DNA from 3 places in the Aeribacillus sp. SP014 genome. Region 1 is predicted to be linked to each of the others. Evidence: riboswitches for the same ligand, from Rfam matches in the RefSeq annotation. Region 1 holds a riboswitch; each other region holds the start of a gene.
What was found. Region 1 has a riboswitch for cobalamin ahead of metE (5-methyltetrahydropteroyltriglutamate--homocysteine S-methyltransferase). Riboswitches for the same ligand answer to the same signal wherever they lie in the genome.
Positions count from the first base shown of each region.

Region 2: another riboswitch for cobalamin. It lies ahead of ACVIJU_RS07140 (ABC transporter substrate-binding protein); the one in region 1 lies ahead of metE (5-methyltetrahydropteroyltriglutamate--homocysteine S-methyltransferase).
Region 3: another riboswitch for cobalamin. It lies ahead of ACVIJU_RS06085 (ribonucleoside-diphosphate reductase subunit alpha); the one in region 1 lies ahead of metE (5-methyltetrahydropteroyltriglutamate--homocysteine S-methyltransferase).

Region 1 is NZ_JBSRXI010000001.1:506,115-516,802, forward strand. It holds gene thiM (hydroxyethylthiazole kinase) at 116-922, shown strand; gene thiE (thiamine phosphate synthase) at 939-1,589, shown strand; gene metE (5-methyltetrahydropteroyltriglutamate--homocysteine S-methyltransferase) at 1,789-4,086, opposite strand; cobalamin riboswitch at 4,227-4,426, opposite strand; gene nfsA (oxygen-insensitive NADPH nitroreductase) at 4,822-5,571, shown strand; gene qoxA (cytochrome aa3 quinol oxidase subunit II) at 6,059-6,919, shown strand; gene qoxB (cytochrome aa3 quinol oxidase subunit I) at 7,050-8,990, shown strand; gene qoxC (cytochrome aa3 quinol oxidase subunit III) at 8,992-9,606, shown strand; gene qoxD (cytochrome aa3 quinol oxidase subunit IV) at 9,608-9,913, shown strand; gene ACVIJU_RS02650 (TrmH family RNA methyltransferase) at 10,407-10,688, shown strand, end outside.
Region 2 is NZ_JBSRXI010000001.1:1,438,111-1,448,798, forward strand. It holds gene ACVIJU_RS07120 (FAD-dependent oxidoreductase) at 1-137, shown strand, start outside; gene ACVIJU_RS07125 (cell wall hydrolase) at 442-1,023, shown strand; gene ACVIJU_RS07130 (DUF1540 domain-containing protein) at 1,249-1,407, shown strand; gene ACVIJU_RS07135 (N-acetylmuramoyl-L-alanine amidase) at 1,507-2,952, opposite strand; cobalamin riboswitch at 3,148-3,326, shown strand; gene ACVIJU_RS07140 (ABC transporter substrate-binding protein) at 3,438-4,412, shown strand; gene ACVIJU_RS07145 (FecCD family ABC transporter permease) at 4,375-5,436, shown strand; gene ACVIJU_RS07150 (adenosylcobinamide amidohydrolase) at 5,438-6,901, shown strand; gene cbiB (adenosylcobinamide-phosphate synthase CbiB) at 6,898-7,881, shown strand; gene cobD (threonine-phosphate decarboxylase CobD) at 7,841-8,920, shown strand; gene ACVIJU_RS07165 (bifunctional adenosylcobinamide kinase/adenosylcobinamide-phosphate guanylyltransferase) at 8,914-9,483, shown strand; gene ACVIJU_RS07170 (cobyric acid synthase) at 9,480-10,688, shown strand, end outside.
Region 3 is NZ_JBSRXI010000001.1:1,217,845-1,228,532, forward strand. It holds partial or broken gene ACVIJU_RS06080 (ribonucleotide-diphosphate reductase subunit beta) at 1-974, opposite strand, end outside; gene ACVIJU_RS06085 (ribonucleoside-diphosphate reductase subunit alpha) at 987-3,251, opposite strand; cobalamin riboswitch at 3,388-3,566, opposite strand; gene ACVIJU_RS06090 (Hsp20/alpha crystallin family protein) at 3,700-4,140, opposite strand; gene ACVIJU_RS06095 (ABC transporter substrate-binding protein) at 4,659-5,870, shown strand; gene ACVIJU_RS06100 (branched-chain amino acid ABC transporter permease) at 5,960-6,820, shown strand; gene ACVIJU_RS06105 (branched-chain amino acid ABC transporter permease) at 6,821-7,813, shown strand; gene ACVIJU_RS06110 (ABC transporter ATP-binding protein) at 7,810-8,565, shown strand; gene ACVIJU_RS06115 (ABC transporter ATP-binding protein) at 8,558-9,262, shown strand; gene ACVIJU_RS06120 (globin-coupled sensor protein) at 9,636-10,688, opposite strand, start outside.

The DNA of each region.
Region 1 (10,688 bases):
TGTCTTATCGTTCAAATTTGTTGGGGAATTACGGAATTTGTTGGAATAATTTCCAATACATGATGCGCTTTGCAGATTGGACAAGATGCTTTAGCTTTCTAGAAGGAGTGAGAAAATGAATAAAGAACAATTGATTTTGGCGCTAGAAAAGGTTCGCGCCCAAAATCCTCTCGTCCACAACATTACGAATGTCGTCGTCACCAACTTTACAGCAAACGGTCTGCTGGCGATCGGCGCTTCTCCGGTTATGGCGTATGCAAAGGAAGAGGTTGCGGATATGGCGAAAATATCCGGCGCGCTCGTTTTAAATATTGGCACATTATCTCCTGAAGTAATCGAAGCAATGATTATTGCAGGAAAATCAGCGAATGAACACGGGGTTCCAGTCATTTTAGATCCTGTCGGTGCGGGAGCCACCCCTTACCGGACGGAAGCTGTTTGGGAAATATTAAAGGAGGTTCGCATCTCAGTTATTCGCGGGAATGCACCTGAGATTGCCAATGTGATAGGTGAAAAGCTTGCAATGAAAGGGGTGGATGCGGCGGATTCAGCTGCTGATCCTGTTTCGCTGGCCAAAAAAGCGGCCGAAGAGCTGAATACAGTTGCAGTCATTACCGGAAAAGAAGACGTGGCAACGGATGGGAAGACAACGTATTTGATTCAAAACGGCCATCCAATTTTAACAAAAGTTACCGGAACAGGCTGTTTATTGACTTCCATTATCGGTGCTTTTTCAGCCGTTGAAAAGGACTCTCTTGCTGCTTCAGTAGCCAGCCTCGTCACTTATGGGGTCGCTGCAGAAATCGCATTTGATTTAACGGAAGAAAAAGGTCCTGGAAGCTTTCAAATCGAATTATTGAACCAGCTGGCAAAGGTGACGGGAGACGAGTTGCTGAAAAAAGGGTCTTTTATAAAAAAATAAAGCAAAGGTGATAAACATGGCGCGAGTGTCGGCAAATAAAATGCGGGAGCTGCTAAAGGTGTATTTTATTATGGGCAGTGTAAACTGCAAAAGGAAGCCTGCTGATGTGCTTGAAGAGGCGATTGCAGGCGGAATTACGCTTTTTCAATACCGTGAAAAAGGTGCGTGGGCTTTAACAGGCGAAGAAAAATGGCGGCTTGGAAAAGAGCTGCAGGCTATTTGCCAAAAACATCACATTCCGTTTATTGTCAACGATGACGTTGATCTGGCTATTGAACTAGATGCAGACGGCGTTCATATCGGGCAAGAGGATGAACCGGCTGATCTTGTCCGGAAAAAAATCGGTGACAAAATTTTAGGCGTTTCTGCACATACAATTGAAGAGGCGCAAAAGGCGGTTGTCCAAGGCGCTGATTATATCGGTGTGGGGCCAATTTTTTCTACAAACACGAAAGAGGATGCAAAAAAGCCACAAGGTCCAAAATTGATTGAAAGCATGCGCAAACAAGGGATCGACATCCCTATTGTCGGAATTGGCGGGATCAACATCGCCAACGCCGGTCAGGTGATCGCTAGCGGAGCAGACGGCATCTCCGTCATTTCTGCCATTTGTCTAGCGGATGATGTTAAGGAAAGTGCAGCTCAACTGAAGAAAGCAACGATGTGAAACATTTTTTTCAATAAGATTTTGTGGATATAAAATATTTACATATAGGTTCGGCTTTTGAAAGTCGGCGAAAGGGGAGTTCTTTTATAAACGTAAAAAAGGAGCGGCAAGGCTCCTTTTTTAAATGAAAGTATAGAAACTGACATTTCTGCCGGTTTTATCGGGATTTGACTGCTGAGAGAATCGGGCCATACTTTTCTTAAATTTGTGCAGCAGTTATTTTTTCTCGATAGGTTTTCGCAGCTTCGACCATGACTTTTAAAGCACTAATCGTTTCATCCACTGATCTTGTTTTTAGCCCGCAGTCAGGGTTAACCCAAAACTGGCGCACGTCAAGCACTGCTAAGGCGCGGTCGATATTTTTTGCCATTTCTTCAACGGATGGAATTCGCGGGCTGTGAATGTCATATACGCCTAAGCCAATCTCTCTTTTATATTGATACGTTTCAAAAGCATGAACAAGCTCTCCATGGCTTCGGGAAGATTCAATAGAAATGACATCCGCATCAAGGTCATCAATTGCCTCCATGATATCCTCAAATTGCGAATAGCACATATGAGTATGGATTTGTGTTTCCGGGCGAACAGAGCTGGTGGCGAGCTTGAAGGCTTCAGCAGCTCCTTCGATATATTCTTTTTGTTTTGATTGTTTCAGAGGCAATCCTTCACGTAATGCAGGCTCATCAACTTGAATCATGCCTATTCCATTTTTCTCTAAAGCTAGCACTTCTTCGCGAATGGCAAGGGCGAGCTGGCGAAGAACGCTTATACGGTCGATGTCATTGCGCACAAATGACCAGTTTAGGATCGTGACAGGTCCTGTCAGCATCCCTTTAACAGGCTTGCTTGTCAGTGATTGTGCATATACGCTTTCTTTTACGGTCATCGGCTGATCAAATGCTACATCTCCGTAAATAATCGGCGGTCTCACGCATCGTGACCCGTATGATTGCACCCAGCCGTTATTTGTAACAGCAATTCCATTTAATTTTTCCCCGAAAAATTCGACCATATCGGTCCGTTCAAATTCCCCATGGACGAATACGTCTAAACCGAGCTGTTCTTGAATGTCAATCCATTTTTTTATTTCATTATTGATGACCGATTCATACTGCTCGTTTGTATATTCGCCTTTCCGCCATTTTAAGCGGATTTGCCGGATTTCTTTCGTCTGCGGAAAGCTTCCGATCGTAGTAGTCGGTAAAATCGGCAGATTCCATCTTTTTTTATGCAGTTTTTGCCGTTCGGTATAATCCAAGCGTTTCGTTGGATATGCTCCGATATTTTTGCTGGCCTCTTGAACCTTCTCATTTGTCCGAAAGGAAGAATGGATAAAATCCGTATAAGAGCGGTCATATTGTTTTAAATCATCGATCGTTCTTTTCCCTTTTGCATATTGAGCGAGTTCATTTACTTCATCCAATTTTTCATCAGCAAAGGAAAGAGCATTTTTCAATATGGACGGCAAGCTCTGTTCGTTTTGAACTGTAACAGGTACATGAAGCAAGCTGCATGAAGGCTGAATGATCAATCTATCAATATCTACATATTGCGCAAGATCATCGATTTCCTTAGCTTTTGATACTAAGGATGCTTTCCAAATGTTGCGGCCGTCGATCAAACCAGCTGCGAGAATTTTGTCTTTCGGAAAGCCGAGCGTTTTGATGTTCGACAGATTGACGCCATGATCATGTACAAAGTCCAGGCCAATTGCAGCGACAGGAAGAGACACGATTTCTTGATAATGGGTTATACTTTCAAAGTATGTTTGCAAAATGATATTTAACGAAGGAAGCGCTTTGTGGAAAGCATCGTATACCTCTTTAAACAAAGGAATCGATGAATCATCTAGCTCCTGTACAAGAATCGGCTCATCAATTTGCACCCATTTCGCACCGGCCTGAGCAAGTTCCGTCAACAATTGGACGTAAACAGGAATTAAAGCAGACAAATGTTTATGAAAATCGTGTTGATCGTATTGTTTTGCCAGCTTTAAAAAAGTAATTGGACCTAGCAAAACCGGTTTTGCTTCAATATTCAGCTCGTTTTTCGCTTCCTGAAAAAGTTCAAGCAGACGGTTCTTTACTAACGCCGGCGTTTTATTTTCAAGCTCCGGAACAATATAATGGTAGTTTGTGTTGAACCATTTGGTCATTTCCATTGCTTCTGCTTCATCAGAGCCTCTAGCCATTGCAAAATATGTTTTTAATGAAGTCGGCTCCATATGCTGGAATCTAGAAGGAATATACCCAAACATAAATGCAGTATCGAGGACATGGTCATATAATGAAAAATCTCCTACAGGAATCAGGTCTATTCCTTTTTCCTTCTGTTTTTTCAGATTGAGAAGACGTATATCTTTTAATGTTTCCTCCAAGCTGCTTTCTGAAATGTTTCCGTTCCAAAATGATTCCAGCGCTCTTTTCCATTCTCTTCTTTCACCAATTCTTGGATAGCCAAGATTTGAACTAATTAATGTCAATATTGACACCCCCATTTGATTTGTATCTCAACACATAATAAAAAAACCCTCTTTTTACGCGTAAAAGAGGGAATTGTGGACTCTAACTCGTGTTGAGATACATGTAGGGCTTAAATCTCAACATGGCTTCATCACTCCTCCCTATGACGCGTAGGTGGCAGTGCATACAACAGGCAGGTCTCCTGACTTAGGATCATCGCTTTCGATCCTCCTTCCCATTTCAAACATTGAAACAGTGGATGTTGGCCGAAAGCTCCCCATCACAGTGGCGCGACCGTGTTGGAATTTCACCAATCTTCCCTTTTAAGCGCATATTGCTGATGAAATATGACGCACCTGCTGCTTGGAACACTATATGAAACTATAATTATCAGAATAGATGATTTTTTTTGTTTTTTCAATCCCTATTTTTTAGGTTCAGAAAAGTGCTGCCCTATTTTGGGAAATCAATGGACAGAAGCAGGAATTCACATACAAATTGTGTGTTTAGAGGGTCGTTTTTAAAATTTAATTTTTCTAATAACGTAAATTCGAAAAATTTTGTTGTTTACAATACAGGATCGTTGCAGTGAATAGTTTGAGATACGATGGTAAAATTAGGTGCTTGGAGCCTTCACTGAAAAAGGAGCTATAAAAAACGTATTTTTCAATACGAATCATTTGAAAGAGCAGTATTTTCATGTTAATACTTGGATTGGAAGAAGTGTGATTTTTCAAAAAATAAGTGGGATTATAGAAAGGATGATTATGTTGAACGACATTATCAAAACCATTTTAAATCACCGTTCAGTTCGTCATTTTGAGGATCGGCCTTTGACAGATGAGCAAATCCGATTAATTGTCGAATGCGCCCAAGCCGCTTCAACTTCAAGTTACATGCAAGCCTATTCCATTATCGGGGTGAAAAATATACAAACGAAAAAAAAGCTCGCTGAACTGGCAGGAAACCAAGCTTACGTAGAGAAGAGCGGACATTTATTTATTTTTTGCGCTGATTTGCACCGTCATGAAGTCATTGGTGAAATGGAAGGCAAAAATGTAGAAGATTCATTGAGGAGCACTGAAAAATTTATGGTAGCTCTCATTGATGCTGCACTGGCCGCTCAAAATGCTGCGTTAGCGGCTGAGTCAATGGGACTCGGCATTTGCTACATCGGAGGCATCCGCAATAATTTAGAAGAAGTATCGAGGCTGTTGAAAATTCCAAACAAGGTCATCCCTCTTTTTGCATTAACTGTCGGCTACCCTGCAAAAAAAACGGCGAAAAAACCAAGAATACCTTTTGAGCATATTTATCATGAGGAAGAATATAAGCAAGATCAAGAAGCATATGTGCGCGAGCTTGAACAATATAATGAAATAGTATCCAATTATTATGATCAGCGAACAAACGGGATTCGCAAAGATACTTGGACTGGTCAAATGGCTCGCATGCTTTCGAATCCGACAAGAATGTACATGAAGCAATTTGTTCAGAAAAAAGGATTGAATTTAAACTAAAGCTTCAGCTCCTATCTCGATTTTATGAAGATAGGAGCTTTATTTTTGAACAGAAAATTGTATGTAAGTCATTTATCCGAACTCTTCCTTTCAGCATGAATTTGTTTATTTTTCCCCTGACTCGGCTGCTAACTCATTTTGCTTATTTCCTCACTTGGCAAATTTAGAATGATACATCGGTTCAAGAAAACAGATGAAAACGTCATTTTTCAGCTTCTTCATGTACATCCCTCGAAAATACATTCCCATCAGCTTTTATTTGGAAAATATAGAGAAGATTCCCTGAAAAAACGGAATTTCTCTATATTGTGTCAGATTCGTGGCAAAAATTTTACAAAAAATTTATCGTTTCTTGACTGTTTTTTGAATTAAAGTTTATTTCGATAAAAATGTGATAAAGTTCATTTACAACTCAATTATTTTTTGAATCGATTAAGTCGGTTTTTTATGAAAATTTAAAACATTTCTGATTTGAGAGGGATCGAAAATGCCGGCACAACAACAAAAATGGTTGAACTTGTTTATGAAGGTTTTACCACTGTCATTGCTTTTTTTGTTGACAGGTTGCAGTGAACGCTTTGTTTTATTAAATCCGAAAGGACCTGTTGCAGAGGTTCAAAAGGATTTAATCCTTTGGTCAATTTGGTTTATGCTGTTTATTATTGTTGTCATCTTTGTGCTGTTTGCCATTATTTTATGGAAATACAGGGAGAGACCAGAAAATCTTGATTATGAGCCTCCTGACCAGCACGGAAATACACTTCTGGAAATCATTTGGACAGCTATTCCTGTGTTGATTGTCATTGCATTGGCGATACCAACGATTAAGGCGACTTTTGAGCTTGAAAAACCGCCGAAGGAATCTAGAGGGGTTGAACCAATTGTAATTCATGCGACAGCAGCCGATTGGAAATGGATTTTCAGCTATCCGGAGGAAAATATTGAAACAGTCAATTATGTCAACATTCCAAAAGATGTTCCAGTTGAATTTAAATTGACAGCTGTCGGCGGGATGAGCGCTTTATGGATTCCAGAGCTGGGCGGACAAAAATATAATATGGCTGGAATGGGAATGACTCTTTATTTGCAGGCTGATCATGTCGGTACGTTTAAAGGGCGGAATTCAAATTTTACAGGAGAAGGATTTGCCCATCAAACATTTGATGTGAACGCAATGGAAAAAGAAGATTTTTATAAATGGGTGAAAGAAACACAAGCATCAGCTCCATTGCTGACGAAAAAACAATTTAACGAAATCATCCAAGTCGGAGTTTTAAAAGATAAATTGACTTTTTTTCTGGAACACATTTGGCGTGGGTTGATTTTGCGAAACCAGGTGAGCATTTAGACAATATCCCTGCAAAAGAAAAGCACGGTACCATAAAATTGGAGGAAGTTGAATCTGATCATCATGATAATCGTGAACATGAAAGCCATCAGCACGAAGGACATTAATCGGAAGGAAGGAGGAACGTGCTGTGAAATGGGATGAATTTTTCGTTACCGGCGAACCCCTTATATATATGGCGGATGCAGCTATTGTATTAACAATTATTGGTATCGTTTTTGTGTTAACCTATTTTAAAAAATGGAAATGGCTGTGGAAAGAGTGGCTAACGACTGTTGACCATAAAAAAATAGGGATTATGTATATTATTTCCGCCGTATTAATGCTATTCCGAGGGGGCGTAGACGCACTTTTAATGCGCGCCCAATTGACAGTGCCAAATAATACGTTTTTAGATTCACAGCATTATAATGAAATTTTCACTACACATGGAACCATTATGATTTTATTTATGGCAATGCCGTTCATATTCGGGATCATGAACATTGCAGTTCCTCTCCAAATTGGAGCTAGAGATGTGGCGTTCCCGTATTTGAATGCACTCAGCTTCTGGACGTTTTTCTTTGGCGCCTTGCTGTTCAACATTTCATTTGTGATCGGCGGCTCACCGGATGCAGGGTGGACGGCATACATGCCTCTTGCTGGAAATGAACTCAGCCCGGGGCCGGGCCAAAATTATTATTTATTAGGATTGCAAATTTCAGGGATCGGTTCATTAATCTCCGGTATTAATTTCATTGTAACGATTCTAAAAATGAGAGCTCCTGGAATGACTTTAATGCGCATGCCGATGTTTACATGGGCAACACTTATTACGTCTATATTGGTTGTTTTCGCTTTTCCGGTATTGACGGTTGCTTTAGCATTAATGACGTTGGACAGAATATTTGGCACTCACTTTTTTACGCTTTCAGGCGATGGAGTGCCAATGCATTGGGCGAACCTGTTCTGGATTTGGGGGCACCCGGAAGTGTATATTGCCATTTTGCCAGCGTTTGGGGTTTTTTCAGAAGTTGTCTCAACGTTTGCAAGAAAACGTCTTTTCGGTTATACAGCCATGGTTTGGTCCATGGTGGCGATTTCTGTATTAAGTATGCTCGTTTGGGTGCACCACTTTTTCACAATGGGTTCAGGAGCCCCGGTTAATGCATTTTTCTCTGTATCGACGATGGCGATAGCCATACCGACAGGGGTAAAAATCTTTAACTGGCTCTTCACTTTATATAAAGGTCGAATCAAATTCACATCTGCGATGCTATGGTCTTTGGCGTTTATTCCAACTTTCGTCATCGGCGGGGTTACAGGTGTGATGCTTTCGATGGCTGCGGCCGATTACCAATATCATAATACGTATTTCCTTGTAGCCCATTTCCATAATACGTTAATTTGCGGTACGGTCTTTGCTGTCTTTGCAGCGCTTCATTATTGGTATCCGAAAATGTTTGGCGTCATTTTAAATGAAAAGCTCGGCAAAATTACGTTCTGGTTTTTCGTCCTTGGCTTTAATGTATGTTTCTTGCCGCAATATGTTTTAGGATTTATGGGCATGCCAAGAAGAATTTACACATATCCGGCAGATGCCGGCTGGACGGAATTAAACGTCATTTCGACTATTGGCGCAGTTATGATGGGAATCGGCTTTATCTTCCTGTGTATTAATGTTGTGTACACGTACTTTAAAGGTGAGCGTGACCTCACGGGAGATCCTTGGGATGGCCGGACGCTGGAATGGTCTATTCCGTCGCCTGCACCGCATTACAACTTTGCCGTAACACCGCAGGTAAAAGGTCTTGACGCTTGGTGGATGATGAAGAAGGAACGGAAAGAAGGAAAAGAAGAAGAGGAGCCGGAATATAAACCAATCCATATGCCATCAAATTCGGGGCGGCCTTTCATCATGTCGATCTTCTTCTTTATAGCCGGCTTCGGTTTAGTTTTCGAATGGATGCCGGTTGCGATCATCGGATTGATCGGCGTTATCATCTGCATGATTTTGCGCTCTTTTGAATATGATGATGGATACTATGTGCCGGTCGAAGAAATTAAACAGACGGAAGCAGGGAGGGAGTAACATGTCGGAAATTGCTCCAAAACAATCGAATCTTCCACTTGAGTATTCAACGAAACAAAATCAATTAAATATTTTAGGTTTTTGGATTTTTCTCGGGGCAGAGCTTGCCCTGTTTGCCACCCTCTTTGCTACGTATCTTGTGCTCGTCTCCAGAACAGCGGGCGGACCAGGTCCCGAGGAATTGTATGAATTGAAAACAGTTTTGATTGAAACTTTTCTTCTGCTTACAAGCAGCTTCACTTGTGGTCTTGCCGTTTATGAAATGCGAAGAGGCAAGCAAGCCGGTATGATCGGCTGGCTGATTGTTACGATATTGTTGGGAATCGGTTTTTTGTACTTTGAAATAGAAGAGTTCATTTTGTATGCTGTTCATGAAGGTGCAACAATGCAAACAAGCGCGTTCCTTTCATCCTTCTTCGCTCTTGTTGGAACGCACGGGCTTCATGTCACGATCGGGATATTTTGGATTTTGATTATCATTTTGCAGGTGCTGAAAAGAGGCCTTAACGCGGATACGGCAAGAAAAGTGTTTATTTCAAGTCTATATTGGCATTTCCTTGATGTCGTTTGGATTTTCCTCTTCACACTCGTCTATTTGACAGGGATGGTGAGTTAACTTGGCACAAAACGAAAAAGGATTTCCTTGGAAGCATGTCTTCGGGTTTTTGTTGTCCATAATATTGACGTTATTGGCGGTGTGGATTACATTTTCAACCGATCTGCCGACAAATACGATTATTACATTAATTGTCGTTTTAGCATTTTGCCAAGCGTTTATTCAGCTTTTGCTGTTCATGCATATGAAAGAAGGAGAAAGCGGTTCTTGGCAGGCAACAATGATTTATTACGGGATCTATATCGCAATTGTCATTGTTGCAGGGTCTATATGGGTTATGTCCTTAGGCCATCAACATCACTATTAACATAAGCGTCCCGAAAAAAGGTTACGAAACCTCTTTTCGGGATTTTTTTGTTCAAAACAAGCAATTGAGTGTTTTCCGTTTGTAAGCTGTGCATAAGTGGATAAGTTTATCAACAAATGTGAATTATTTAATCATATATGTAGTAGGGAACAAATGTGCCAATACGAAATGTGGATAGCTAATGTGGATATGTGGATAAAATATGTGTAAAAGCTGTTTATATTAGGGGGATTTCCTGTGAATATCCGTTGATATATAAACATTTGTTTTTTAAAAGAAGAGAATTTCCGCAAAGCTTCTTTGTATACTTTGTTGTTTTTGCCCAATGAGTACGAACGAAACAGTACAAAGATAATGTGGATAAACTGTTTATATTTAACCTGATCTATAACGTGTCCAGCTATAGGAGGTAGATTTTTTTTGGAGAAGACGTATAATAAATGAGAACGTTCGATCTTCTTGCCCGCACGTGCTTTCAAGGAGGTAAAGGGATGTGAATGTTAATAAAGAAAATAATATTGTGGAATTATTGCTGAAAGAGAAGATTGTAAATGATGAGGATCGCCAAATTCTTGATATGATTGTGCCGGAAAGGCTGAATCGTTTATATGAGGTATTGAAGGAACGGACTCGTTACGTATCCATATTGTTGGAAGCGGTGGATGACGGCCATAATCAAGCGGCTGTTCTTCGTTCTGCTGAAGCTTTTGGCGTGCAGAATGTAACGGTTGTAACCGGAAGAGCGCCTTTTGCCCCTAATGAATTGGTGACGAAA
Region 2 (10,688 bases), 930 kb from region 1:
TTTGGGCAGCAGGTACAGCTGCTGGCGTAAGTGTACATACAATCATTACCGCAGGTGACGGTGCAAAAGTGGCCATCAATGTCATCAGCGAGCTGAATGGCGAACGGTACGTCGATCATGATATATTGAAAAATTAATTTCAAAAAAGACAGGACATTCATTTGTCTTGTCTTTTTTTATGATTTAAAACTCGAATATAGGTGTAAGTCCAAAATATGTAAAACTTTATACCAATGGGAAATTGTTATGGAAAAATATCTCTTGTGCAGGGAGTTTCTAAAAGAACAAAGTACAGTGTATTCAGCAAAATGTTTCCAAAAGACATATGTAAACGCCGAACCTTTGCTGGAATATTTATGAATAATATGAAAAGATTTTTTAATGAATTCTAGATTAGAAGATGTTAGGGTAATAGAGAGCGAAAAAAAGGAGGTAGGATTTATGAAGAAAATAAAAAAATTCATCTTCTCCTCATTTATTGCTCTTGCTGCCATTGTTTTCACCGGACAAGGAAGTGAGGCAAGCGCTGCCTATTCGGTGAAAGAAGGAGATACACTCTGGAAAATTGGTCTAAAATACGGGGTTTCAGTTCAAAAACTAAAATCCGTTAACAATAAAACAACTGATGAACTATATGTTGGAGAAGAGTTGACTATTCCGCCAACTATCTCAGCAAGTGAAAAAGATTTATTGGCTAGATTAGTAGAAGCAGAAGCAAAAGGAGAACCATACGAAGGAAAAGTTGCGGTTGCCACTGTTGTACTAAATCGCGTAGACAGCCCTTTATATCCTGATACAATTACAGAGGTTATTTATCAAGATCGCCAATTTACTCCTGTAGCAAATGGAGAGATTAACAAGCCTGCAAGTGAGGAATCCAAAAGAGCAGTAAATGAAGCTTTGGCATTCCACGGTTTAGGTCAAGGCTCCCTGTATTTTTATAATCCGAAAAAGACGGACGACCAATGGGTTCGAACTAAAAACACAACAATTGTGATAGGCGATCACGTCTTTGCGAAATAAGGAAGCTGCTGCTTATCAGCAGCTTCCTTATTTTTTATTCCAGCACAACCGTTCCTTATGAAAAAAATCGAATCAAGCAAGGACGCTGGATTAAAATATTTTTCATCCCGTCATACTTTTTTGCCATGTGATGCATATTTTTAAAAAATTGTCATTGTCAAAAACTATTTGTGTCGTATCAAAACACCTTCCGATGGCAATTCTATAATTGGGAGGTGACATGCGATGGCACAAGACGTTTTATGTGAAGTAAACAACTGTAAATATTGGGCGGATGGAAATAGATGTTCAGCTGATTCCATTTATGTTGTCAGCCATTCGGGGAAAACCGCCAAAGATCAAAAGGAAACGGATTGCAAAACATTTGAACCGGAAACTTTCTAAATAATGGAGAGGGCCGAATTCCATTTCGGCTCTCTTTTATTATTGATAATGATTTTCAATTTTATTCACGTTAATTGGAAAATGGACCAAAAAAAATGATCATACATGTTTGTTTAATTCCGCAATCATGGAGGAAAGCTGTTGAACAGCGAATTGAAGGTTGGAACGGTAAATCGATAAAATCATTTCTCCGTAACGATCTCCAGGAACTGCCCACTTTCCATTTAATTCTTTCCAAGTGGTAGCTGATCCGCGCTTCACATAATGAAATCTTGGATCTACAAGCGGCTCATCACCTGGAAGAGGCTTTGTTGTCGCATAAGCAAACAAGTGCTGCAAATGAGCGAGAACTCCTTCTCTTGATGTGGAGAAGCTTGCTCCTCGGACATTCGGGCCTGTCGCTCCAATTCCGGCAAAATTGTTTTGGCTGCGGTCGACAACCCCGGTGAAGCGAAAATAGTTCGTCTCATGAATGGCTTGTGCGTAAGCGATATCACCGCGTATTCCGTATAGTTTGCTTAATTGGATATATAAATCACCCAGTTGAGGTGCATCTGGATTCGTATTTTTTACGAACTGATCCAACAATGTTCCCGATAAAAGCGGTTCTCCTAAAATAGAAATGTCTTCTGTGGCGGATGCTTGCGGCTCTGATGTAGACAGCAAGCTGGCTAGTTGATTTTGCCTTGGCGGATTTGCACGCTGCTCTTCGGGAGTTAAAATAAAAGCATCTTTATAGCCCAGCTGCACAAGTTTTGCCAGCTGCTCCTTCGCATTTTCCAAATGTTGAAAAGCCCCTGCTTGAACACGGTAAAAACTTGTGCCGTTAACATTAGCAGGTGAAATAAAACTGTCCACGTTTTTTCCTTTCAGTTCCTTTACGCGTTGTTCTGCATTTTTACGCTCTTTGAAGGAACCGGCAATCACTTTGTAAAGCGTGTTGTTTGAAACAGGAGCCGACGGTTTTGTCGACGGCTTTTTTGTTGTGCTTGCCTTTCTCTTTAAATTAAGGGCTTTTCCTATTCCTTCCGCCACACTGGCGGCAAAATCACTTATAAAAGCAGAAGAGGTTAACAATTTGATATCGTTAGGATTATCGATAAATAATGTTTCCAAAAGAACCGCGGGCATTTTCGTTTCTCTCAACACAAAAAAATTGGCGCTTTTTTTTCCGCGGTCCTGTACGTTATATTTTGGCCCGATTACGCTCATAATATGATTATGAATGATGGAACGGTATTGAATCGTTTTATTAGATGCACCGCGGTTGTAAATATAGCTTTCAAATCCTGTTCCGCCCCCTGAATTGACATGGATGGAGCAGAAAAAATCGACATTTAGTCTGTTTGCCAAACTCGTTCTTTCTTCTAAACTGACAGTGCGATCGTTCGTTCGTGTCATCACGACATCTACTTGAAAGTTTTCTAGCAAATGGTCTCTGGCTATTAAGGCAATAGTCAGCGTAAAGTCTTCTTCTTCATAGCTTCTAAATGTTGCACCAGGATCACTTCCACCGTGGCCTGGGTCTAAAAGAACGACTGTCACTTATGGATCCTCCTTCGTTCCTAAAATCAATTACCCATCCATTAAAATTTTATTCATTTTTACGGCAATCGGTTCAAATCAACACGGTTGAATTGAAAACCTTATAAAAAGTCCAATATAAAACTTGACATAGCATTTTCACATTTTTTCTACCAGAACGGATTTGAATGATGTATAATTACATTCGTCGACAATTTCATTCAAAAGCAAACAGGTGCGGACACTTTTGTCCGCTTAAAAGGGAAGTTTGGTGAAAATCCAACGCGGTCCCGCCACTGTGAATGGGAGCAACCTGAAAATGCCACTGTGTCTACGGGAAGGTTCAGGGAGCGATGACCATGAGCCAGGAGACCTGCCTGTTTGAACACGCCTAAAAACCCTACGAGGATAGGGAGGTGTTTGAAAACAGAACAAAGCGATATGCTTGTTTTCAGACATCTTCTTATCAAAAAAAGAAGATGTTTTTTTATTGGAGGAGGAAAATGATGAAAAAACTATCTGCACTATTTTTAGCCTTATTACTTCTATTTGGAATTGCGGCTGGATGCGGCCAACAAAATACATCAGAGCCGTCTGAAAACAAAAGCAATCAAAAGACGGAAGAGACGGCTTCACAATTTCCGGTGAAGGTCAAGGACGGTTTAGGAAATGAGGTGACGGTAAACGAAAAACCGGAGCGGATTGTTTCGCTAATTCCAAGCAATACTGAAATTGCCTATGCTTTAGGGTTGGGTGAACAAATTGTCGGTGTAAGTGATAATGACAACTATCCGGAAGATGTTCAAAACAAAGAAAAGGTTGGCGGGATGGAATTTAATGTTGAAAAAATTATTTCTTTAAAACCGGATCTTGTTTTAGCGCATGCTTCCAGCGCCCATAACTCGCAGGAAGGGCTGAAGCAGCTGAAAGATGCGGGAATAAATGTTTTTGTAGTCGAAGATGCCCAATCATTTGATAAAGTGTATGACTCCATCCAGACAATCGGCAAAATTACAGGGACAAGTGACAAAGCCGAAGATATTGTGGCTGAGATGAAAACGAAACTGGCGGATATTCAAGAAAAAGGAAAAACGATTCCGGATGATCAAAAAGTGTCTGTTTTTGTCGAAGTGAATCCCGCACCACAAATCTATACGACTGGAAAAGGAACGTTTATGGATGAAATGCTAACGATCATTGGAGCAAAAAATGCAGCGGGCGATCAAGAAGGCTGGCCGCAAATGACGGAAGAAGCCGTTGTAAAACTGAACCCAGACGTCATTGTGACGACATACGGCTATTACGTCGATAAAGCTGTTGACCAGGTGTTGGCACGCAAAGGATGGGAAAATGTATCAGCGGTGAAAAATAAACGGGTTTACGATGTGCATTCCGACTTGGTGAGCCGCCCAGGCCCAAGATTGGTTGAAGGAGTAGAAGAACTTGCGAAAGCAATTTATCCGGATGTCTACAAAAAATAAACATGTGGTCGCCTATACGGCGACCGCTTGTTTTCTTATTTTTTCCGTCTTTTTAGGAATTTCTATCGGAACGTTTCACATCACGTTTAAGGATATTTTCCAAATAATTTTCAATCAACTGTTTCATACTGGTTTGGCGCCGGACATTGATGAAAGCATGAAAAGCATTGTGCTTGATATTCGACTTCCTCGTGTCGTTTTAGCCGGACTTGTCGGAGCCTCGCTTGCAATGGCGGGGGCTTGTTATCAAGGGCTTTTGCAAAACCCTTTGGCAGATCCTTATACGCTCGGTGTTTCATCAGGTTCTTCTTTAGGTGCTGTACTTGTTCTTTTTTTCGGCATTCAAATTCCTTTTTTCGGCTCATTCACTTTGCCGGTTGTCAGCATTTTTACGGGTTTTTTAACGATTTTGGCTGTGATTTTGTTCGCCAATTTCATTGAAAAAACGATGAGGATTGAAACCATTGTGCTGACCGGAATTATTTTAAGTTCCTTTTTAAGTGCTTTCATTTCGTTGATGATTGCCCTGACAGGAGAAGAATTGCGACAAATTGTCAACTGGCTGTTAGGAAGCGTTGCGATGCGCGGCTGGGGATACGTTTTGATGCTTTTGCCGTTTTTTTTAATCGGGTCCATTTTGATTTTTGTAAACGGAACAGAATTAAACGCTCTGTCCTTTGGCGAAGAAAAGGCGAAGCAGCTTGGGGTCCATGTAAAAAGGAGAAAGCTGTTTATTTTAGCATCATCCTCTTGTTTAGCCGGTGCGGCCGTTGCCATCAGCGGAACGATTGGGTTTGTCGGTCTTGTCATCCCGCATGTAAACAGGCTGCTTTGGGGAAGTGATTATCGCCATCTTCTCCCTCTGTCCGCCATTTTTGGCGCCGCTTTTTTAATTTTGGCGGATCTCGTTTCAAGAACGATCGTGTCGCCGACAGAACTTCCGATCGGTGTGATCACGGCTTTAATCGGCGCTCCCAGCTTTGCCTTTATTTTAATGAAACAAAGAATGGAAAGAAGAGGGTAACATGCTGCAAGTCAAGAACATTTCGGGAGGCTATCAAGAGCGAAAGATTATCGAAAACCTTTCCTTCTCAGTAAAAAAAGGGGAAATATTTGGCATTTTGGGGCCAAACGGGAGTGGAAAGACGACACTATTAAAAATGATCAGCGGGATTCTTCCGGTTAAAAGCGGCACGATCGAGCTTGCCGGCAAACCTCTTTCTGCTTATTCTCCGAAAAAATTGGCGCAAAACATCGCTTCATTGCCGCAAATCCCAACGCAAATGTTTGATTATACCGTTTGGGAGACAGTGGCGCTCGGCCGTTATCCTTTTCAAACGGGTTTCTTCAAGCGGTTGACGGGAGAAGATGAACAAATCATCCAAAAGACCATGGAGCAGACGAATATTTCCCACTTAAAAAATAAAGCGATCAATGAATTAAGCGGCGGGGAAAAACAGAGGGTTTTTTTAGCGCAGGCTCTTGCACAAAACCCCGTTTTGCTTTTATTAGATGAACCCACGAACCATCTTGATATTTCCCATCAAAAAATCATGCTTGATCAGTTGAAAAATTGGACACAATCAAATGGATTAACGGTTGTCTCAATTTTTCATGATTTGAATTTAGCAAGCCTTTATTGTGACAAACTGCTGTTATTAAAAGATGGAAAAGCGGTTGCCGTTGATAATCCATCTGTCGTGATGAACGAAAAAACGATTGAACAGGTGTATGGTGTTTCGATTGTCAAACAATCACATCCGGAGCTTGCCCGCCCGCAAATGCTGCTTATACCCGAACAGAAACAGGAAGAAACATATAAAGTGACAAAAAGGGACATTGTTCAGACGAAGGAACTCATCTATTTAAAAGCGGCATCGCCGCTCAAAACCCTTTCATCTGCCATTATTGGCGGAGGATTTGGCTGGCACAGCACTTTTGTCAACCGTCATGTCGATAAAAGCTACAATTGTCAAGACAGCCGTTCGGAAATGGCCGATTTTCTGCAGAAAAACGGGTTTGATCAACATGCAACAGTCGCCATGATGACCGCGGCTTGTTTGGAAGATGGGGTAGTCAGCGAGCTTGAAGCAGAAGGAGTCTCCGTTGTCATTGTTGTGACAGCAGGACTTTCCAATGCAGTGGATGCAGCAAATAGTATAAAACGGAATGGCATAGCTTCAGGGACGATCAATACATGGATTTTGATAAACGGACGGTTATCTGATCAAGCATTTATTGAAAGTGTGATGACGGCAACAGAAGCCAAAACGAAGGCGCTGGCTGATGAAAAAGTGTTGGATCCTGTCTCCAATACGATTGCAACAGGCACTTCAACGGATAGCATATTAGTGGCTGCCACGCAAAAGGGCATTTTTCATCAGCACGCTGGCACGATCACAACACTTGGAAGATTGGTCGGCAGGGGGGTATATGAGAGTACAATTCAAGCGATTCAGCTAAATAAAAAAAGAAGGGGAAGGACATGACAGAACATGTAATTGCGATTATGCTGGCGTTTGTAATCGATCAAGTCATCGGGGATCCGAAAAATGCCCCCCATCCCGTCCGCTTGTTTGGCTGGTCTATTGCGTTTTGCGAACGGCGCCTCAACAAAGGGCGCTTTAAGAAAGAAAAAGGTATGGCGATGATCATGCTGGTCGGTTTATTTTTTATGCTGGCCGCTTTTTCAATTGTGTCATTTTTCTCTAGGCTTCACCCAGCAGCGGGCATTTTTGCGGAAGCGGTGATCATTTCTTTTATGATAGCGGAAAAAAGTTTGCGGGAAGCAGCTTTGGCAGTTTATGAACCGCTTTGCCAAAAAAATCTCGTTTCGGCAAGAGAAAAGCTGTCATGGATTGTCGGCCGCGATACGGCAGATTTGCCAGAATCGGAAATCGTTCGGGGAACGGTGGAAACGGTAGCGGAAAATACGAGCGATGGCATTACCGCACCGCTTTTTTGGGCGCTGTTCGGCGGAGCTCCTTTTGCGGTTTTGTACAGGGTCGTCAATACTGCGGATTCGATGGTAGGCTATCAAAACGAGAAGTTCGCTGAATTCGGGTTTGCTTCCGCCAAGCTGGACGATTTGTTGAATTACCTTCCGAGCCGTCTGACAGCTTTCATCATGGTACTTGTCAATCATCCGGCAAAAGGGATTCAAAAGCGGGAATGCTTTTCCATTCTGAAAAGGGATGCGCGCAAACACCCCAGCCCCAACAGCGGATTTCTTGAAAGCGCCATGGCTGCTTTGCTGGGTGTATCATTAGGGGGAATCAACCGTTATCAAGGGAAAATTTCTAATCGCCCTAAATTGGGAGACGGGGTTTATTCGCTAGAAGCAAAACATATTCACGATGCTATTGATATTATGAAGAAAACAGACAGGTTTTTCTTGCTATTTTTCATGATCGGAGGTGTATGCTTCGATGCTGCCATCACATGGAGCCAATCCATCTTATCTTTATAAATCATTGAACATCCGGATGCCGGAAAACATCATCGATTTCAGCGTCAACATCAATCCTTTCGGTCCGCCTGAATGCATCCGCAAAAACTGGGATCGCTTTTTTCCGTTTGTTGCCGATTATCCAGATCCTGATATGGCGGAATTGCGAGCGGTAATTGCCGGAAAGGAAAATGTTTCGCCTGAAAATATATTAATTGGAAACGGTGCCGCAGAACTTATTTTTATCATTGCAGCCGCCTTGCTGCAAAATGAAGACGTATTGATCGTGGAACCGGCATTTTCAGAATACCGAAAAGCATGCGAACCGTTCTCAAAGAGGATTTCATCCTATGTTTTAAAAGAGGAAGACAATTGGGAGTTGAACGTTGAGGAGCTAAAAACGGCTCTTTCCGGGAAAAAAGCGGTTTTCCTCTGCCACCCCAACAATCCGACAGGCAAAGTATTTAACCGGGAAACATTATTGGAAATCATTCGTGATGCCAAAAAGAAGCATGCGTTTGTCGTTCTGGACGAAGCATTCTATGATTTCGCCTTGGAAAACGTATCAATTCTGAATTGTTTATCATCTTTTTCCAATGTGATCATTTTGCGTTCTTTGACCAAAATGTATGCCATTGCAGGTTTAAGACTTGGCTTTTTGTTTGCCGATGAGACGGTCATCCAGAGACTAAAAAAATTTCAGGTGCATTGGAGCGTCAACGCCATTGGACAGAGGGCGGGAATAGAAGCATTAAAGGACGAAGACTATGTTAAAAAAACAAAAAGAATGATCTCTCAAGAACGGAAGCGAATGTTTGAACATCTCCATGAACTTGGTTTTGTGGTGGCGGACAGCTCTGTCAATTTTTATTTGTTAAGAGAGCAGCCAAAAAAAGATATGCTGCCTTTGATCCGCTTTTTATTGGAAAGAGGTATAGTGCCTAGACATACATACAATTTCAACGGGCTTTCCGGCAAATACATTCGTTTGGCGGTTAAGAGAAAAGAAGAAAACGACCGGCTTCTTTCAGCGCTTAAGGAGTGGAAGGACAAGTGTTGATCTTTGTGACCGGCGGGGTGAGAAGCGGGAAAAGTTCGTGGGCAGAACATTATTTGACGGTTAAAAAGAATCAGGCCAACCGCCTTGTTTATATTGCAACCTCTTTTCCATCAGACGAAGAAATGACAAAACGAATATTGCAACACCAGCTAAAAAGAGCCCAAGGCAAAGAAAAATGGCTGGCAATTGAACAGACGAATGATGTCGGCAAGTTGTCGAAAAAACTGCAAAAAAATGATTTTGTGCTGCTGGACTGTTTAACAACGTTGTTGACGAACGAACTTTTTTTTCATGAACAACATGGTGAACGATGGCAGGCCGCTTCTTTTCGCCAATATGTGTTGGAAAAAATCATCCGTGATCTATCTGAGCTGCAAAAAAGCTGCGAGCTATTTTGCATCGTCTCCAATGAGGTCAACTGGGAATTTCCAGCGCGGTCAAATGCAGTGTTCCAATATGTTCGCCTTCTCGGCCATCTCCATCAACAAATCGTTGAACGTGCGGATTTGGCGGTCAGAATGGAATTCGGCATTCCAGTTGCTATGAAGGGAGAACTACAATGAAAGGGATCATGATTCAGGGAACGGCTTCTGATGTTGGCAAAAGTTTCATTGCCACGGCATTTTGTGCTATTTTTCACAAACTTGGCTACAAGGTTGCTCCGTTTAAATCACAAAATATGTCAAACAACTCATATGTCACATTGGATGGAAGGGAGATCGGCAGGGCTCAAGGAATTCAGGCAGAAGCCACCGGCACGGCGGCCTCCGTCTATATGAACCTGATTTTATTGAAACCGAAAAGCGATTGCACTTCGGAAATCGTCTTACTTGGCAAAAGCTATGAAACATTAGGCGGTCAAGCTTACCGCGAAAAATTTTATCTAAAAGGGCTGGAAGCGATTCAGCTTTCACTGGAAAAGCTGTCGGAACAATATGATTTTCTCGTGATGGAAGGGGCAGGAAGTCCTGTTGAAATCAACTTGAAAGACAGGGAACTTGTCAACATGAAAGTGGCCGAACTGGCCGACGTTCCGGTGATACTGGTGGCAGATATCGATCGGGGCGGCGTGTCTGCCAGCATTATCGGGACGCTTGAACTTTTTTCCGAAGAAGAACGTAGCCGGGTAAAGGGGATTATCATCAACAAATTCCGAGGAGATCTCAGCTTGTTTCAACCCGGTGTGCAATGGCTGGAGGAACGGACGGGCATCAAAGTATTAGGGGTGGTCCCTTATGTTTCCGGACATATGATCGAAGGCGAAGATTCTTTGTCGCTCACCGAACGATTTGCCAACCAAAACAGGAGAGAAATTGACATTGCGGTGGTAAAGCTCCCCTATATATCCAATTATACGGACGTTGAGCTGTTTTTATTTGAAGAAGATGTTTCCATCCGACTTGTGTCCGGCCCGGATGAATTCGGCGAACCGGATGCCCTCTTGATTCCGGGAACGAGAAGCACGATTCATGATCTGCAACAATTGAAAAATAGCGGCTTGGCTCAAAAGATTAAACCATACAACGAAACGGGCGGAACGATCATCGGCATTTGTGGCGGTTATCAAATGCTTTCAAGATACTTGTATGATAAAGCCGGATCGGATACAGGGGTGAAAGGACGTTATGCAGAAGGATTCAGCATCCTCCCAGTGGGCACAACCTTTTATCATGAGAAAAAAACGGTGCGGAACAAAGGGGTTATTCATCCGCAATCAGGTTTTCCCCAGTTTTTCGTGGAAGGGTATGAAATTCATTTAGGCGTAACC
Region 3 (10,688 bases), 710 kb from region 1:
CTGATTTTCCTAAGTCCACTTCTTCATAAGCCCGTATCCATTTCAAAGGATTTGTCCGATAGCCTTCAAAAGGACGTTCGAATCCCAGCTGATTGGCACGGAAATTCGCATAAAATTTAATATAGCTCTCCCACATCTTTTAAATGCAGGCCTTCAATGTCATTGCCGATAATTACACCGGCCCATTCGATTTCCAGCTCGGCTGCTTTCATAAATGTTTTCGAAACGAATTGTTTCAGTTCATCTGTATCATATTCAGGATATTGCTTCAGCACCGCTTTGAAAATTTTTTCAAACAAACCTACGTGTATTTGTTCATCACGGTTAATGTAGTTAATCATCGTGCTAGTGGCTACCATCTTTTGGTTTCTGGCTAAATTATAAAAGAATGCGAAACCGGAATAGAAAAATAAACCTTCCAGTATGACATCAAAGACGATCGATTTCAACAAATTCTCCACATTCGGATTTTCTGCAAATGCTTTATACCCGTTGGTGACAAATTCATTTCGCTTCCTTAAAACCGGTTCGTTCCGCCAATATTCAAATACTTCATCCTGTACGTTTTTAGGCACGATGCTTGAAAGAATATACGAATATGAATGGTTATGAATCACTTCCTGCTGAGCGAGCAAGATCATTAAGGCGTTTATGCTCGAGTCTGTAATATAATCAGCAACTTTTCCGGCATAATCGGTTTGAATGCTGTCTAATAAAGCTAAGAGGCCGATAATTTTTAAAAATGCGTCCTGTTCTCTTTCTGAAAGCTCAGGAAATTGCTTCACATCTTGAGCCATATTGATTTCAAAAGGTGTCCAAAAGTTTGCGAGCATCCGTTTATATTTTGGATATGCCCACGGGTAGGCGACATCATCCCAATTGAGCACGTTGGAACATTTTCCGTTCACTATTGCTGTTGAACGGTTTGGTGCATCAGGATCCATAATAACTCGTTTTGTTAATGTTTGCTCCATATTAATTCCTCCTTAACTTGCACATGATTCACATTCATAAATGTCGCTTGATGTCGAACGGACATAATACGTTGTTTTTAATCCGGATTTCCAAGCTGTCAAATGAAGCTCCAGCAATTCTTTCGCTTTAATCGTGTTTAGGACGTAAAAGTTGAAGGAAATGGACTGGTCAATATGTTTCTGGCGCACTGCATTTTGTTTAATGCTCCATGTTTGGTCGATCAAATAAGCGGATTTATAATACCAAGTCGTTTTCGCATTTAAGTCGGGAACGGTAACTGGAATTTTGTAGTCTTTCTTTTCCTCTGAATAAACTTTTTGGAAAATTGGATCGATGCTTGCTGTGCTTCCGGCTATAATGGAGGTCGAGGCGTTCGGTGCGACCGCCATTAAATAGCTGTTGCGAATCCCAAAAGTCTGCACTTTTTCCTTTAATTCCTGCCATTTTTTTGACGTATAACCGCGGATCTCAAAATATCGCCCTGTATCCCACTCCGAGCCTTTAAAGAGAGGGTATGCGCCTTTTTCTTTTGCGAGCTCCATACTCGACTGAATGGTTAAATACGCAATTTTTTCATATAATTGGTCGACAAATTGGACTGCCTCGTCGCTTTCCCATGTAATTTCCTTTAGTGCAAATAAATGATGCATGCCAAACGTTCCAAGGCCGATTGCACGGTATTTTTCATTTGTAAGCTTTGCCTGTAATACCGGAATGTTATTTAAATCGATAACGTTGTCCAGCATCCGCACTTGAATAGGGATTAAACGTTCCAGAACGTTGTCTGGGACAGCCCGTGCCAAGTTGATGGAAGAAAGGTTGCAGACGACGAAATCGCCGGGCTTTTTCACAATGACAATTTTTCCATCTTCAACATATTGTTCTTCAACAGTAGTAGCACTTTGATTTTGCGCAATCTCTGTGCATAAATTGCTGCAATAAATCATGCCGGCATGCTTGTTTGCGTTTTTTCGATTCACTTCATCCCGATAAAACATAAAAGGCGTTCCCGTTTCAAGCTGGCTGATCATAATCCGTTTCATTATTTCAATCGCAGGCACTTTTTCTTTAGATAAGGAAGGATGATTCACGCACTCAAAATATTTTTCCCGAAAGCTGCCGTTACCTTTTTCTTCATCATAATAATCTTCCAGACTGAATCCCATGACTTTGCGAACTTCGTGGGGATCGAACAAATACCAGTCCCCGCGCTTTTCAACTTGCTCCATAAATAGGTCAGGAATGCATACACCTGTAAATAAATCATGGGTGCGCAGCCGTTCGTCTCCGTTATTTAATTTTGCATCTAGGAAGGCGAAAATATCTTTATGCCAAACATCCAAATAAACGGCAATTGCTCCTTTTCTTTGGCCGAGCTGGTCGACGCTCACTGCCGTATTATTTAATTGCTTCATCCAAGGAATGACACCTGATGAAACTCCTTTGAACCCCCGGATATCGCTTCCGCGGCTTCTGATTTTCCCTAAATAAACTCCAATGCCTCCGCCGCTTTTAGAAACATTGGCAATATCAGTGTTCGAATCATAAATGCCTTGAAGGCTGTCGTCTACCGTATCAATAAAGCAGCTTGAAAGCTGACCGACTGATTTTCCTGCATTAGCCAATGTAGGTGTTGCAACCGTCATATATAAATGGCTCAATGCCCAATACGCTTCCTTTACAAGATGCAAACGTTTGGACGGATGCTCGTTGATCATTAACGTCATAGCGATGATCATAAAACGTTCCTGTGGAAGCTCAAATGTTCGTTTATGAAAATCTTTAGCTAAATACCGGTCGTAAAGGGTCCTTAATCCGATGTATGTAAACAGCTTGTCCTTCTCAGGATCAATGGCATTTCCCAGCTCCATAATTTCCTCTTTTGAATAATGCTCTAGCAAAAGAGGGCTGTAGATTCCAAGATCGGTTAATGTTTCGATTAACAAATAAAAATCGCCGTAGCCCGGTTGGTTGTAATTTCTGTTTTGGCTCGCTTCATAGTAAATTTTTTCAAGAAATACGTGTGCAGCTAAAAAAGTCCAATCCGGCTCACTTTCCGAAATGTTTGCTAAAGCTTCAATAATCAGCAGGTTTGTAAATTTTTCAAGATCATCAATCTGCTGGTATTGTAGGGTTGTCGACACTCTCTCGCTGTATTCATGAAAGGAAAGGGATGGAAACTTTTTTTCAAGCTGCCTTAGATAAAGCTCCCAATCGCTCCTGTTAAAATGATTTTGAAAAACCTCGTATAGATTTAATGCTTTCGTAATATTCATCAAACATCCTCCTTATCAAAATAAAAAACCGCCCAGGAAGCTGAGCGGATCAAACGATGATTAAAAGGGAGGCGGTTTACAAGGCGAAACTACTCCATTCAAACCATCGTTTCATCTTCCCAACCCCCGAAGAATTAGAAACGTTCGGACAAAGGCAGGTCTCCTGACTCGTGCTTCATCCTACTTTGAATCCTTCCCATACGAAACGTACAGTGGATTATTCATTTCGTAGCACTCACAGTTGCGGGGACAGTTCCGGATTCTCACCGGATTCCCTTTTAAGCTGAAAACAGCACCTTTGTCGTTAGGTTTTCAATATATAGTATTTAATTGTTTTTGATTACACAATATATAGATTTTTGATGTTATATATTCATCATAATCGTACTTGGCGAAAATTGCAATAAAAAAGTGAGGCTGATTGAAATTTTGCAACCTCACGAAACAATTAATGAAACTGAATATCAATTTTCTTTTTGTTGTTTTCGGTTTGTTTTGGAATACGGATTTCCAAAACGCCATTTTTATATGTCGCGCTCACTTCTTCTTCTTTTACATTTGCCGGCAATGCAACAGCGCGGTGAAACCGCCCTACAAACCGTTCGCGTCTATGCATTTCTTCTTCCTTTACTTCTTTGCTTCTTTGAATTGTGCCGCTGATCGTAAGAACGTTGCGATCAAGATGAATGTCAACGTCTTCCTTTTTTTCAAGGCCGGGCAAATCACACGTAACAATTACTTCATTAGCAGTTTCATGAATATCAAGCCGGGGGGTATTCATAGTCTCAAAGTTTTCAAAAAAATGCGGGAAGCTTTCAGAAAAAACGCGATTCATGTTTCGTCTAAATTGGTTGATCTCAGAAAAAGGATCGTAAGGAATGAGAGCCATATGATTGTTCCTCCTTTGATTTTTTTACAGAAAATATTATTTGTGTTGGGAAGAGAAATATACATAAAGCAAAGTTTAAATTACTGTTTTTAATCATAAAAATATAAATAAGTCCGCTGCATCCAAATCGTTTCGTGTTTGTTGCTTTTAAAAGCACAACCTAGCAAAATTTGGTGAACGAATGGATAGCATATTGTTGTTATTAAACAAGAATTTACATACGCAGAAAATTAAGTAAGCTGCTTAATTGCAGCCATGCTGGGAATTAACAGATCAAGCTGGATAAATTCACAATGATTGGAAACCGCTGTTGGACAACTTTATAAATTTAAAAATTATTCTTTCGTTGCACATTCTGAAACAACGATGTTGTGAAGACAATCTGCAAGCAATAATATAAAAAACAATAATAAAAAAATTTGGAATATTAAAAAATATAAAGAAGGGAGGGAAAAGCTTTATAACCTTGCAATTCAAAAAATGAAAGCGTTTAACTAATGCTTTTAGGGGGGTATAAAATGGTGGGAAAAGGTAAATTTTGGAGTGTTCTTTTTATTACTATAATGTTGATTTTATCAGGTTGTTCAGGATCGGCTGTAAGCAATAGCAAGTCTAATTCCAGCGGTGAAAAAGATACAATCAAAATTGGCGTCATCCTTTCTTCAACTGGAACATTCGCTCCGCTTGCGGAAAGCATTAAAAATGGATTTAACCTTTATCTTGAAGAAAATGATAACAAGTTGGGCGGAAAAAAGGTGGAAATAAAATTTGAAGATGATGAAGCAAACCCGCAAGTTGCTTTAAGGAAATATCGCCAATTAGTCAAGAATGAAAAAGTAGATATACTTGTTGGACCAATTTCTTCAGCAGTCGCTTACGCATTGAGAGACGAGGTGGAGAAAGACAAAATTATATTAATTGATGCCAATGCTGCCGGAAACGATCTTTCCTGGAGCAAAAAAAGCGATTACATTTACCGCCTGTCATTTTCCAACTGGCAAAATGGCAGCAGTGCTGGAGAATATTTAGCAAAAAATGTTGGAAAAACAGCGGTAGCGATTGCACCCGACTACCCTGCAGGAAAGGAAGTTGTTTCCGCTTTTAAAGAAGCTTTTGAAGCTGCTGGCGGTAAGGTAGTAAAAGAAATATACCCTAAATTAGGAACGAATGATTTCGCAACGTATCTTACTGATGTAGCCCAAGTAAAGCCTGAACTAGTTTTTACATTCATGGCAGGCAGCGATGGAATTCGGTTTGTTCAGCAATACAATGATTTTGGCTTAAAGGGAAAAATTCCGCTGTCAGGTCCAATGGAATTTGGCGATCAACTGATCCTCGAGCCTACTGGTGAAGCAGCAGAAGGAATCATTTCTGGCATACTGTACTCGCCTTGGCTAGAAAATGAGGAAAACAAAAAGTTTGTAGAGGCATATCAGGAAAAATACGGAAAGCTGCCAAACACTTTTTCAGTGGGAGGCTATGACTCCGCAAAAGTCATAGATATAGCGATTAAAGAAGCAGGAAGCACAAATGCAGAGGATTTAATAAAAGTCCTTAAAGGGATTTCCTTTGACAGCCCACGCGGACCAATTACGATTGATCCAAAAACGAACAACCCAATACAGAATTTCTACATCGCAAAAAACACAAAAAAGGATAATCAAATTGTCCCTGAAGTACTGGAGACAGTCGAAAAAGTAACGATGCCTGAAAAAGCTCCTGCAAATTAGTCCATGTAACAGGATTGGGATCTGGGGCAAAGTTCTCCAGTCCCAATTTGTCGTTTCATAAATTGAGAAAGTGGGGGATCGTTTTGTCATTGTCTATATTTTCTGTACAGCTATTAACGGGATTAGCGTATGGGATGCTGTATTTTATGATAGCAGCAGGGTTGACGATTATTTTAGGAGTTATGAATATTGTTAACTTGGCGCACGGTACATTATTTTTACTTGGATCCTATATGGCCTTTACCTTTATGAATCAACAATTCAGTTTTTGGATTGCTTTATTGCTATCAGTTGCTGTTACGGCAGTGATCGGGATTATTATTGAAAAATTATTTATTCGGCAAATTTATGGGAAAGAGCTTGAGCAGGTGCTGCTCACATTTGGTTTAGCCTTCGTTATTGCGGATACCGCAAAGTGGATTTGGGGTACAGAGCCTCAAACGATGGCTGTCCCTGCTTTGCTCGATTCGTCGATCTCCATTGGACCGATGGTTTTCCCTTTTTATCGGTTGTTTGTTGTTTTAATTGGCTGTCTGCTAGCGTTGCTTCTTTGGTATTTTGAGAGCAAAACTAGAATCGGCGCGATTATTCGTGCAGGTGTGGATGACAGGGCAATGGTTTCAGCTCTTGGAATAAATGTTGGGGTCGTATTTACTGGAGTTTTTGCTTTCGGTGCAGGACTAGCTGCGTTGAGCGGAGTATTAGGAGGACCGTTAATCGGGATGTATACAGGTATGGAATCAGACATTCTCGTTACATCATTAATTGTTGTAGTGATCGGCGGCTTAGGTTCGTGGAAAGGCTCTTTCATTGGTGCAATTCTCATCGGATTGATTGAGACCTTCGGCAAGATTTGGTTTCCTTCATTATCAATGCTAATCGTATTTCTTCTCATGGTTGTAGTATTAATTATCCGTCCTCAAGGGCTATTTGGAAGGGAGGTGGCATAGTTGAAAAAGAATATTTTAATTTTCATTGTATTTCTGCTTATTGCTTTCGTTCTGCCCTTCGTTTTAAGTGTGTATGGGATAGATCTTGTTTCCGAAATCTTCATTATGGCTATTTTTGCCATGAGTCTTGGTTTAATAATGGGGTATGCAGGAATGGTTTCACTAGGTCATGCAGGATTTTTCGGAATTGGAGCCTATACCGTGGCACTTCTCGGACCGCATATTCCAAATTCCTACTTGTTACTATTTTTTTCTATCTGCTTATCTGGTCTTCTTGCATTGGTTACTGGCGCGATATTTATACGCACTTCGAAATTTTACTTTTTAATGATTACTCTTGCTTTCGGACAATTGCTGTTTGCTCTGGCTTGGCAATTAAAGCAATGGACTGGCGGAGCAGACGGCATGAAAGTTTCCGCTCCTTTGAATCTCGGTTTTGGCGAAATTGTCAGTCCTATAGGGATTTATTCCGTAATGGCAGCAGCTTTTATTATTGTTTATTTACTGCTTAGATTTTTTGTTGAATCTCCAGTCGGTAAAATTGTCAAAGGAATAATGGAAAACGAAGCACGAATGAGTGCATTGGGGTACGATGTACGCATTTATAAGCTTTTAACATATACATTTTCCGGAGCCCTAGCAGGATTTGCAGGATCTTTATACGGATTTTACAACCTTTTTGTAAGCCCAGATGTATCGAGTTGGATGTTTTCGGGTCAAGTTATGATGATGGTAATAATTGGAGGAGTTGGTACGCTGATTGGTCCGGCAATCGGAGCTGGCCTATTCATTTTTTTACAGAACTTTATCAGCACGTACACAGAACGGTGGCCAATTATAATGGGAGCCCTGTTAGTGATTCTTGTGCTGGTTGGCAAAGGTGGAATTATCCATTGGTTTGCTTTATTGAAATCTAAGATTTTTTATAAAAAACGAAAAAATAGCGATGATTACGCTCCGCAGCATGTTGAAAAAGAGGAGGTAGTCAATTGAGTATATTAAAAGTAGAAAATATAAACAAATCATTCAAAACATTACAAGTTCTTCAAAACGTGTCATTGGAAGTTCAGCCAGGAGAACGCCATGTTATCATCGGCCCTAACGGTGCGGGGAAAACAACTCTTTTTAATTGTATTACAAATGTCCTGCCAATTGACTCAGGAAAAATATTTTTGGAAGGGCAAGAAATAAGCAATATGCCTTCCAGTAAATTGGTTCATTTAGGAATGTCGCGAACGTTTCAAAAAAACAACTTGTTCGGAAATTTGACAGTCGAAGAAAATCTTCATCTTGCTTTAACAGCAACGAAACGATATCGCTACCAAATGTTTCATGCGTTGACAAAGCATATCGACCTCAAAAAAGAAACAGATGAAATCCTTGCACAATGGGAGATTTCTACACGCAGAAATGTCAAGGTGAACAATCTTTCCTATGGAGAGCAGCGGCTTCTTGAGATTTTGCTAGCGATGGCGTCTAAACCGAAGATCTTGCTTTTGGATGAACCGACATCAGGAATGTCTCCAGCAGAAACTGCACAGACAGCTGAAATGATTCAAAAGCTTCCTCGGACGGTATCTATACTAATTATTGAACATGATATGGATGTTGTATTTTCCATTGCTGACAGAATTACTGTTCTTCATCACGGAGAAGTGATATTAAGCGGCACTCCCGAAGAAGTTCGAAACAATGAAGAAGTAAGGAAAATTTACTTTGGGGGAGGTGCAAAAGCTCATGCTTGAGCTTCAAAATGTCCATTCTTACTACGGAACGAGTCATATTCTTCAAGGCGTTTCATTTTCAGTTCCAAGCAAGAAATGTGTTGCTCTTCTTGGGAGAAATGGAGCAGGTAAATCAACAACGATTCATACGATTGCCGGGCTGCTTAAACCGCGGAGGGGAAAAATTCAATTTAAGGAACGGCAGCTGAATAACCTGTTGCCTCATCAAATTTCGTGCCTTGGAATTGGATTCGTTCCACAAGGAAGGCGGATTTTCCCTTCTCTTACCATTCGTGAAAACTTGACAATGGCTGCCCGTAAAAATTTAATAGACCGAAATAATAATTGGGATTTGGAAAGGGTATATGAATTATTTCCTGTTTTAAAAGAAAGAGAAAAAAATATGGGTACTGAGCTATCAGGCGGACAACAGCAGATACTTGCAATCGGAAGAGCTTTGATGACAAATCCCAGCTTTTTATTAATGGATGAACCATCGGAAGGATTAGCCCCTGTCATTATCGATCAGGTCGGCGATATAGTTGTAAAACTGAAGCAGGAAGGACTTTCGATCTTAATGGTTGAGCAAAATATATCACTCGCATGCAAAGTAGCAGATGAAATTTTAATTATGAACAAAGGTACTATTGTATGGCAGGGCAGCCCAGATGAATTAATGAAAAATAATGAAATACAACATAAATATCTTGGGGTATAGAAAAACACCACATAACATTTGGAAGAATATGAGGATATATGTTCAATATACGAGCATATATCCTTATTTTTTTAATCTCCAAGCAAAACGATAACGATGTTAGAACTGCGCAAACAATTTTTATAGATCCTCGTACTATTAAATTTGTACAGAACCAAAGTACTTGTTCAGCTTTTTGTGATTCATCCAGAAAAAGAAGGAAAAACATTTGCAACAAGCGGATTTGCCGACGGTACAGGCGGTATGGTGATTTATGAAGCAAACATCTCCCGGCCGCCCTCCTTTTCATCTATCTATTTATGGTTCAGTACCAATAAAAACCCCATCTCTCCTAAGTTCGGAATGATGGGGCTCAAGCGTCTGAAACAAGAATTTATATATGATTGGCCAGCTTTTTTAAATGTTCTGAAGTCTCATTGATTTGCGCAATGAAATTTGTTATATCATCAATGATTTCAGCAAAGTTTTCGAGTTCATTTTTCGTCTTTTCAGTTTGTTCTTTATTTTTGTCGAAGGCATACAAAATATTGTCGAAGAATTGGTTCATCTCTTTCATTCTTTGCGAACCATTGCTTGTAAGCTCTGTTACTTCCACAATAGATGAAGCGGTATCGTTAATTTTCGCTCTGATTTCCTCAATTAAATTGGAAACGCCAAGCACGGAATTTTTTGTTTCTTCCGCCAGCTTTCTCACTTCACTAGCAACAACAGCGAATCCTTTCCCGTATTCCCCTGCGCGCGCCGATTCAATTGCGGCATTTAAAGCCAGCAAGTTAGTTTGTTCAGCAATAGAAGTAACAATCGAGACGACATGATTAATTTTTTCAGAAGTTTGTTCAAGCGACTTTATTTTTAAAGCAATATCATCAGTCCGTTCTTTTATATTGACCATTAAACCGGAGTGAAAATTCAAGTCTTCTCTCCTTGAACTGACCTCTGCTTCGGTTGATGCCGCTGTTTCAAAACGATCAACTGCAATTAAGGCAAATTGTTTGGATCGTTCGTTAATTTTTTGTATAGCTGAATTGGCTGATTCAATAAGATCAGCGAGACGAATGGAGGTTTGGGCGATGTTTTCATGAAGCTCCTGTTTTTCCTTTTCGATTTTTTGCCGTCTTTTTAAATACTCCTCATTATATGCTTCCAGCACAATTTGCTGTTCAAAGTTTAACATTTTTGCAATGGTGACCACCGCTTTATGATAATCTTCCTTCGATGGACACGCTTTCGCAACAACGGAAAAAATAGATTTCTGTAATTGCTGGAATGAACTCATGTACCAAATCGTATCTAATCCAATGCGGACGTGGGCTACAGCAATCCGCTTCATTCTTGTTATATCTTCATCTGTCAAGGATCCGCTAAACATAAGCAGCACATGTTTTTTCAATCTTTCCTTCTGCTTTTCGATCGAGCTGTATTTATT